Regions from separate parts of the Klebsiella sp. genome, predicted to be linked through region 3. Evidence: riboswitches for the same ligand, from Rfam matches in the RefSeq annotation. Region 3 holds a riboswitch; each other region holds the start of a gene.
The links. Region 3 has a riboswitch for cobalamin ahead of QVF11_RS01095 (ABC transporter substrate-binding protein). Riboswitches for the same ligand answer to the same signal wherever they lie in the genome.

Region 1 (3,281 bases), on a different contig from region 3:
AATAATATTGCGATGCATAACGCGTCGCGCCGAATTGCTGCCCTAAAGATGGCGCCAGGAAGCTGGTACCATAAGAAAGCGTTGCGCGATAACCATCAACAAATTCCCAGCCCACCGCAGTTTGCCACGTGCCGTGCCAGCCAAACTGCTCATCGTGATCTTCACGACCCGAGGCTTCCAGCGTGACGGTATCGATCTGTTGCTGCCCGGTCAAATAAAGCCCTGTGGTGTCGCGTTTGTAGATATCAGATTTCGTCGTACTGCTGGAAGTCAGCTTTTCCTGTTTCCAGTCAACACCACCGCTCACTGAACCATGTCCTACTTCAAAGTTGTTACCCCACTGAATATAACGCTGTTCCATGTCATCCAGCGTAGCATCACCCGCATAGCGGCCAAGGTTGCTACTGTAGTTATAATTTTTAAGGTGCTGATAGTTCGCAATTAGCTGAGAGGAATAGATGCCCGAGTTATAACGCAGTCCAGTGTCCCAGGATTGGTTATAGTTCCGACCCTCGTCGTTACCAGCAGGAGAACCATACATCGTATCCTGATCATAATCGTTGTTAGTCGTGTATCCATAACCACGGAAGAAACCCGAAAAACTCTCGTCAAACTTGTGCTGTACGGCACCCCAGAACAGTTTGTTGCTATAACCATCGCGGTCGCTATCGCCGCTGTAAGGGGAATCTGGTTTGACGTTAAAGCCCTTGGTCGTCTGATAGGCACCTGCCGCCGTCACCATCGTGTCGCCAAAACGTTTATTTACCGCTCCATCATAAGTCTGGTAGCCATTCGACCCCATCCCGGCATTGATCTGCGCGTGTTCATCGTCACTCATGGTAATGATGTTGACCACACCGCCAATCGCCCCGGAACCGTAAACAGCAGAACGCGGCCCGCGGATGTATTCGATACGCTGCACCAGGGATACCGGAATCTGGCCAATGTCAATGGCGTTACCAATACCTGCCCGCGCCATTGGGATCCCATCAATCAGCACCAGCACATGACGTGCTTCCGTGCCGCGAACGTAGAGGGAAGAACTGCTCCCCATCCCGCCGGTCTGCGAAATATCCACCCCCGGCAGGCGACGCATCACATCATTAAGATCTTTTGACTGCCAGCGCTGAATATCTTCCCGCGTAACAACATCCGTTGGCGCAAGGACCGTATTGACCGGCTGTTGAAAACGGTTTGCCGTCACCACTAACGTATCTGAATTGCTGTCTTGCGCCCAAGCGGAAAATGCCGTGACGGAGAGGGCCGTCATCAGCGAAGCCTTTTTAATCATTTTAAAAGCATCCGTAATATACAAAGGATGCCGCCGGCTACTATCAGTAGTACGCGATGATAGAAACCAAATGCGACGTGTTCCGGCAGGTCTTCGGGCTTGGGGTGTGTTATGGATGAAGACTTCCCGCTAAACCACCGCAGTGTCTGCATAATGCGCTCATCCCACTGTTCCTTACCGCTGCGCGTCAGCTCCAGATTTACACTGGATTCCCTATTAACACATAGGACCGGTAACATGATGCTATAATTAGAAACATATAGATGTCCAGACTTCTATCGTTATATTTCTGAATATCATCAGAGCTGGACATCCCCGACACTTTCCCTACAATCCCCGCGTAATTATTTTATTCAGGATGCATCATGACCCCCGAACACCTTCCTACCGAACAATATGAAGCGCAGCTGGCAGAAAAAGTCGTCCGTTTGCAGAAAATGATGGCCCCTTTTGCCGCCCCGGTTCCGGAAGTGTTTCGTTCACCGGTCAGCCACTATCGTATGCGCGCAGAATTCCGCATCTGGCACGATGGCGATGACCTGTACCACATCATGTTTGATCAACAGACCAAATCCCGAATTCGCGTCGATACCTTTCCGGCGGCCAGCGAACTGATTAATCAGCTGATGACCTCCGTAGTTGAGGGCGTGCGCGACAATCCGTTGCTACGCCATAAGCTGTTCCAGGTCGATTATCTGACCACGATGAGCAATCAGGCCATCGTGTCGCTGCTGTACCATAAAAAGCTCGACGACGAGTGGCGTCAGCAAGCAGAAATCTTCCGCGATGCGCTACGCGCGCAAAATCTGAACGTGCATCTGATTGGTCGCGCGACTAAGACCAAAATCGAGCTGGATCAGGACTATATAGATGAGCGTCTGCCGGTCGGCGGGCGTGAAATGGTCTATCGCCAGGTTGAGAATAGCTTCACCCAACCAAACGCGGCAATGAACATTCAGATGCTGGAATGGGCGGTCGAATCAACTAAAGGTGCAACCGGTGATTTGCTTGAGCTGTATTGCGGTAACGGCAACTTTTCTCTAGCGCTGGCGCGGAATTTCGAACGCGTGCTGGCAACGGAGATTGCCAAACCGTCCGTGGCGGCGGCGCAATACAACATTGCGGCTAACCATATTGATAACGTGCAGATTATCCGTATGGCGGCAGAAGAGTTCACCCAGGCGATGAACGGCGTGCGGGAGTTTAACCGTCTGCAAGGTATTGATCTGAAAAGCTATCAGTGTGAGACGATTTTTGTCGATCCACCGCGCAGCGGGCTGGATAGTGAAACGGAGAAAATGGTGCAGGCCTATCCGCGGATTCTGTATATCTCCTGCAATCCAGAAACCTTATGCAAGAACCTGGAAACGCTCTGTGAGACGCACGAAGTCACGCGCCTGGCGCTGTTCGATCAGTTTCCATATACCCATCATATGGAATGCGGCGTACTGTTAACGAAGAAGTAGATGTCTGTAACCCGGCAACATCATGGTTGCCGGGAAAATTCAGCAGAATTACTCTGCAGCCGCGTTCTTGCGGTTACGCATCTTATAGCCAATCCAGAACACCATAATCACCGACAACACCGCCGGGAAGAAGTTAGAACCGATGTCCGGATATTCCGCACGCACCACAGTGCTATAAAGCAGCACGCCAAGAATGAAACACGCGGCGGCCAGCCCCGGTAACCCCACGGGCATACTGCGGTTTTGATAGCGCTGATGCAGACAGTAAACCGTCAGCACTAACGATAAAATCGGGAAAACAGAAAATGAGACTACTGAGCTGAACAGCGCAGCGAAGGTTCCATTAATGGATAACCCTGCGATCAGCGCCAGCAGCAGCGTACCTTTATCTTGAACTGAGTGTTTCATTGCTCGTCCTTCACGTTATTCGGAATGATTTGATTTTTTTCTTGTTCACGGCGATACCAATAATACGCGCCTTTCGAGATCATTCTGAGCTGGAGTACCAGTCGCTCTTCAAGCTG
Region 2 (3,281 bases), on a different contig from region 3:
GCCATCGCTAGCGGCGCACCGCCCAGCAGCAAAAAGAAGAGCGGCGCGATAATGCCGTCAACGGCGTTTTCCGCCACCGTTTCCACCACCGCACGATTAATCTGCTGCGGCTCAAGCTGCGACGTGTCGCGCCCGACAATCCATGAGAGTTTGACGCGGCTTTCAGCCAAATCGCCCACACGCAGCGGTTGCTCAACATCCCGCGCCGACTGCGCCAGACAGCGCCCGGCCAGCACGGTGAAGATCATCCACACCTCAACCCCCCAGCCAAGCCACGGATGAATCATCTGCGCTAACGCCAGCACGCCCCAGGAGATACCCCACGTGAGGCCGACCACGATAACCCACATCACCCCGCCGCCGACGCGTAAAGCAAAGTCGCTGCGGCAGTAGCGGCGCACGCTGCGCTGGACGGCGGAAATCAGATTGCCTATCCAGCGCACCGGATGCGGCCAGCTCTGCGGGTCGCCAATGATAAAATCGAGGATCCAGGCCACGCTCCAGGCCAGTAGCGTCATTGGGCGCTCCTTGCCGCAGCCAGCCAGTGATTGAGCATTGCCGGACGCTGGGCGAAATGCAGATGCAGGTAACTGGCGAACGTGTTGCCCACCTGCCAGCCCCCCGACCACTGCTGAAGCGTCAGGCCGTCACGCACTTTACGGCAGGCCAGCACTGCCGGGTTTTCCGGGATGAAATCTGAGTAGTGAAACTCGTGCCCGCGTAGGGTTTCGCCGGGTGCTGCCAGCAGCGTTTGCCGCATCGCCCTCGCTTCGCAGTAGCCAAAGCGGGTGAGCCGTTTGCCCATCTTGCTATGGCCAGGAATAAGATTGGCCATGGGGTAAATTTCACCGCTGGCGTCTTCCAGGGTGCTACCGAGATACATCAGACCGCCGCATTCGGCGTAAATCGCCACGCCGCGCCGGTGCGCCTCCTGCAGTTGCGCCAGCATTGACGTATTGGCCGCCAGCGCTGCAGCGTGAATTTCGGGATAGCCGCCGCCGAGCCAGATCATCTGGCACGGCGGGAGTTCACTATCATGCAGCGGGCTGAAGCGCACAATATTCACTCCACAACGTTCAAGCAGGGTGAGGTTATCCGGGTAGTAAAAGTTGAAGGCTTCGTCGTCGGCCAGCGCCAAGGTCAGGCCCGCTCCGGCGTCAAGCGACGGCAGCACAGGCCACTCCCCGACGGGTAAGGAGGTGAGCTGGCTGAGAGTAAGGAGCTGTTCAATATCCAGGGTTTGCGCCAGAGTGTGGGCAAAATCGCGCCACGGCTGCTGATTCACCAGCGATTCTCGGGCGGTCACCAGCCCCAGATGGCGTTCGGGCAAGGCCACGCCTTCCACTCGCGGCACGTAGCCGAGAACCGGCAGCGCGCAGTAGCGTTCAATAGCGCCTTTCAGTAGCTGATAGTGGGATTCGCTGTTAACGCGATTGACGATAACGCCAGCGATATTCAGGCTGGGATCGAAGTGCTGAAATCCCATCACCGTGGCGGCAATGGAGGTGGATACCGCTTTGCCATCGACCAGTAAAATCACCGGGCAGCCGAGCTGTTTGGCCATCGCGGCGGTGCTGCAATAATTCGGGTCGGTGCCGTAGCCATCATAAAGCCCCATGACGCCTTCAATCACCGCGATATCCGCCTGCTGCATCTGTTCACAAAACAGCGCATTGAGAACCGGTTCCGGGAGCATAAAGCTGTCGAGGTTGCGAGAAGCGACGCCGCTGACGGCGGTATGCCAGCCAGTATCGAGATAATCCGGGCCGACTTTACAGGGCTGAACCCGCATGCCGCGCTGTTTCAGCAGGCTGAGCAGACCGAGCGTAACGGTGGTTTTGCCACAACCGCTGCCGGTCCCTGCGAGAATAAATGCATGCTGCCTGGCTGCCATACCCTGATCCTGTTCAGGGTGGTAGGGCTGCGAGCATTCCCAGTCTTTCGACTGTACGCATCTAAGCAACCCACTTCCCACCGAAGTTGTTGGTAGTCACCGACAGGCAGGTCTTCTGGCTTAGCGTCGTCCTTCCCCATCCTTCCCAATCTCGCGATCAGTGGTCAAATATGGGTTCGTCAGCATCACAGCAGCGGGGGCTGCGGGGGATTTACACCCCCTTCCCTGGCACCTGTCGATTTTCTCGAGCGGGATGAGTCCTCACTCGAAGAATTTCTGGAACATCTTACGGAGGCTGGATGGCTTCCGTCGTTTCTAATATCTAATTGCAAAATCTTTTCATTACGCCTGCGGCGACCTGAAAGCAATTTCTGATAACACTCTATCCCATCAAATAAATAAAAACTAGTGCAGCTTAGCGCTCTCTCATTATTAATTTGTTGCGCTACGACAATTTATTGCTCTGGATGAGAGTTTTTCATTTTATAATGAGGCAGATACGGGGGCATATCAAAAATCGGCAATAACAAAATATTGTCATTTAAAATGGTTCAGTTTGTGATCTGGCATTAATTTGCTGACGATAAGCCTGCGGAGTTACCTGATAAGCCTGGCGAAAAACTTTGCAAAAATAGCTAGTTTGCGAAAATCCTAAATTTCGTGCAATGCTGGCAATACTCCAGTCGCTGTGGCAAAGCAGCTCTTTAGCGCTAACCATCCGCTGATGATTTACCCAAGCGTTAAAGCCGATCCCCTGATATTTCTTGAACAGCTTACTGAAGTAGTACGGGCTGAGATAAACATGGGCGGCAACGTCTTCCAGACGAAGCTCATCAGACAAATGGGCATCGATATAGCGTAACGCCTTCTTCATTTTACTGTCATGGGGGCTGACCGCCCGGCTGGCGCGCGCGGGTTCAGGCTGCTGCGGATTATCTTTAATCACGACAAAATTGAGCTGTTTTTTTAGGCAGTTTTCTACTATTAGTTTTAGTAAATCGGCGGAAGCAATGACGCGCGAGTAGTCCATCTCCGGTACGTCGCGAAACGCTTTGACCAGCTCAGGATCGGCCTGCCAGCGGTCATCAACGTTCAAAATGTCGACAAGTTCAACATCGTTACTTAAGCGCACCTGCCCGCATAGCACAAAGCCCACCAGGTGCCCGGCAATAACCAAAGGGATGGAAAAATCGGTTAACCCGGCGTGGCAGCGGTAGATACAGAGCTGATCGGTTTTTGAAGCCTCAAGACCGCCGCAACGGTCGCTCATCCGACAGCGGGTGCTGTGCTGGGGGTGCTGACGCATAAGCTGGCAAAAAGGAGTGAAATTAAACAGTTCAGATATTTCATCACCGTGAATATTGACTACCACAACCGCCAGACTGGT
Region 3 (3,281 bases):
GTTGGCCTGCTGAGTACCCAAACCTATGCGCCGATGGCGGCGATTATGGCGGCGGGTATGGTTCCACCGCTGGCGCTGGGTCTGGCAACGCTGGTTGCGCGTAAAAAGTTCGACAAAGCGCAGCAAGAAGGTGGCAAAGCCGCGCTGGTCCTCGGTCTGTGCTTTATCACTGAAGGGGCGATTCCGTTCGCTGCTCGTGACCCGATGCGCGTCCTGCCTTGCTGTATCGTTGGCGGTGCGGTGACCGGTGCGATGTCCATGTGGGTTGGCGCCAAATTGATGGCACCGCACGGCGGTCTGTTTGTTCTGCTGATTCCTGGTGCGATTACGCCGGTTCTCGGTTACCTGATGGCGATTGTTGTCGGTACGCTGGTCGCTGGTCTCTCCTACGCGGTGCTGAAACGTCCTGAAGTTCAGGTGGAAGAAAACGCCGCCTGATAGACCTTGTAATACCTTCATTAAGGGCAGAGTCTTCTCTGCCCTTTTTATTGTTTTTGACGCTAGTGGTTTTCCCTGCCTGAATTGTTATTATTCTTTTTCCTTGTCTAGTTTGAGCCAGCCATACTATGTTTCCATTTACGCTTCGTGAAATGACTCACGCTGATATTCCCGCAGTTCAGTCGTTCCTTGTTCAGCACCTCAATCTGTTCTTCAACGCTGGTAGATCAATACCTTCTGCCGATGAGGACATTTTTAATCTCGAACAGCAGTATATTTCGCAGGAAAGAAATTTGCTGCTTTGCGCATGGGATGAAAAACAGGAGTTAATCGCTACACTGGCAGTATGTCAATATGATGACAGGCTCGCTGAGTTGCGCGGGCGTTATAATTTGTCTGAAACCGCAGAAATTTGCCGCTGTTATGTGGATAAGCGCTATCGCAGACAGGGCATCGGTAGTCAGTTGATCGCTTTTGCTGAGGAATTCTGTCGGCGGCAGCAATATAAAACCTTATATCTTCACACGCATCATTTTTTGCCTGGAGGCTATCATTTCTGGTTGCGTAATCATTTTAGCGTTGTGATGGATATGCAAGATAAATGGCAGTTGGTTCATATGGAGAGATCACATTAATAAATGAACCCAACGCTAATAGGCCGCATTATTGATAGTGATCAATATGTTTAATTTGAGATAGCCAAACCGCGTATATAGTTTGATCAGTGTCAATTAATTCTCATTTAGCTTTTTATTATTATTTCCAGGCATAACTTTCTGGCAAGTGATTGGGTTGTAACTGATTGTATTTTATTGTTGTTTTTATATTTGTATGATGTTTTAATCATTTCGTCATACAGTTGACCTTGTTAACAATTGCCGCTAGAGTCGCTGTCGACAGCATTTCATTACATTTTTGTATTTGAATAGGAATATGGTGCGAATTGTTAAATTCAATGCCATAACTGCCCCCGCAACTGTAGGCGGATGCTGAATATCCTTGTGCGGTTAATTAACCGCAGGTCACTGTAAAGCTTGTCTTTATGGGAAGGCTGATATTCTGATTACCGTGAGTCAGGAGACCTGCTGTCAACAATGTTGTATACCATTGAGTGGACGGGATGGTCCATGGGATGAATTATTTGACGCAGGCAGTAGTGTATTTATGAATAAGATTTTGGCTAAGTAAGGCTTATTTGCATTTTTTGCATATCTTTATTCTTAAATTTCACGATTCAATGTCATCTATCTTCATGTCTCCTCCCGATATATGGAACGAAATAAGCCATGACCAGACCTTCAGATCTGGCATCAACGGGACGATGATAATGCACGCTAATTTTACTTCTTTCACTTCTAAAAAAACGCTTCTGATTATTGCAGGCGCAACTCTACTACTCAACTCCAGTGTCGCCAGTGCGGCAAAAACTGAATATCCCTTAACGATTAAAAACTGCGGCCGCGACATCACCTTCAATCAGGCCCCTAAACGTGTGGCGACGGTGGGTCAGAACAGCACTGAAATTCTCTATTCACTCGGGCTTGCCGATCGCGTTGTGGGTACTTCGCTGTGGTTTGGCCCGGTACCTGATGCGTATAAAGCGGCAAACGAGAAAGTGGACGTCATTGCGCAAAATATTCCCAGCTTCGAAGGGATTATTGCTAAAAAACCGGAGCTGGTTGCCAGCCAGTTTGAGTGGCAAATCGGCCCTGCGGGTACGGTTGCCTCTTACGAGCAGTTTAGTGAACTGAAGGTTCCGGTCTACACCGCGCCAGCAGACTGTGCGAAAGATAACGAAGATGGCGGTGATGGCGTCCGTAAAGGCATGTTTGATATTGCCATGGTGTATCAGGAAGTCGCTGATCTGGCAAAAATCTTCGACGTTCAGGATAAAGGCGATGCGCTGATTGCCAGTCTTAAAGCGCGTGAAGTGGCAGCGATAAATAAAATTTCCGGCATGGATAAAAATGTCTCAGCAGTATTCTGGTTCTCCAGCGCCGACCTGCAGCTTGATCCTTACGTGGCAGGGAAGTTTGGTCCAGCCGCATGGATTGCTCAGAAGCTGGGCGTGAAAAACGTTATTGATTCAGCCGAAGAGTGGCCAACGGTAGGTTGGGAGACTATTGCCAAAGCCAATCCTTCGGTCATTGTACTCGGTGAGATGAGCCGTCGCCGCTTCCCGGCCGATGACTGGCAGGTCAAGATGGATTACCTCAAGTCCGACCCAGTCGCCAAACTACTTCCTGCGGTGAAGGAAAATCATCTGCCTGTCATTGACGTACAAACAATGAACGCCGGCATCAGAACTATTGATGGGCTAGAAAAACTGGCTGATGCCCTGGTTGAATATGGCTTAGCGCATCCGCAGGCCTCTCATTAATCTACGTTTTGCGCTATGTTCTGGCCCGGCATAGCGCATCTCCGTTACTCAGGAACGCAGATATAATCATGAGTGATTCTCGCAGGATGCGTCGTGCTGTTGGTCAGCTTGCGGTAAGAGTCGGTGGACATGCCCTTTGGGTCAGTGTGCTAATGTGCTGCGTACTGCTGGCGGGGATCTCCATTGGCGAAACGCTTATCCCCTGGCAGCATGTACTCAGTACGCTGGCAAATCGTCTGCTTGATACTGACTATCCAGTCGATGCGCTGGATGCCGGGATCATCTGGAACTATCGCCTGACGCGAGCCCTGGTTTCTGCCTGCTGCGGCGCGTGCCTCGCGGTGTCCGGGGTAGTGCTACAGTCGATACTGCGTAATGCGCTTGCTGAGCCCTATCTGCTGGGCATTTCCGCCGGGGCTTCTACCGGTGCAGTACTGGTTGCGCTCACCGGTCTGGGGGCCGG

Region 1: another riboswitch for cobalamin. It lies ahead of btuB (TonB-dependent vitamin B12 receptor BtuB); the one in region 3 lies ahead of QVF11_RS01095 (ABC transporter substrate-binding protein).
Region 2: another riboswitch for cobalamin. It lies ahead of QVF11_RS17905 (cobyrinate a,c-diamide synthase); the one in region 3 lies ahead of QVF11_RS01095 (ABC transporter substrate-binding protein).

The regions. Positions count from the first base shown of each region.
Region 1 covers NZ_JAPUEW010000100.1:133,979-137,259, reverse strand. Annotated here, with positions in the region: gene btuB (TonB-dependent vitamin B12 receptor BtuB) at 1-1,291, opposite strand, end outside; cobalamin riboswitch at 1,359-1,540, opposite strand; gene trmA (tRNA (uridine(54)-C5)-methyltransferase TrmA) at 1,657-2,757, shown strand; gene QVF11_RS28580 (YijD family membrane protein) at 2,806-3,165, opposite strand; partial or broken gene fabR (HTH-type transcriptional repressor FabR) at 3,181-3,281, opposite strand, start outside.
Region 2 covers NZ_JAPUEW010000058.1:39,327-42,607, reverse strand. Annotated here, with positions in the region: gene cbiB (adenosylcobinamide-phosphate synthase CbiB) at 1-518, opposite strand, end outside; gene QVF11_RS17905 (cobyrinate a,c-diamide synthase) at 515-1,894, opposite strand; cobalamin riboswitch at 1,983-2,145, opposite strand; gene pocR (transcriptional regulator PocR) at 2,436-3,281, opposite strand, start outside.
Region 3 covers NZ_JAPUEW010000005.1:47,265-50,545, reverse strand. Annotated here, with positions in the region: gene fruA (PTS fructose transporter subunit IIBC) at 1-438, shown strand, start outside; gene QVF11_RS01100 (GNAT family N-acetyltransferase) at 567-1,073, shown strand; cobalamin riboswitch at 1,319-1,542, shown strand; gene QVF11_RS01095 (ABC transporter substrate-binding protein) at 1,766-2,818, shown strand; gene QVF11_RS01090 (FecCD family ABC transporter permease) at 2,887-3,281, shown strand, end outside.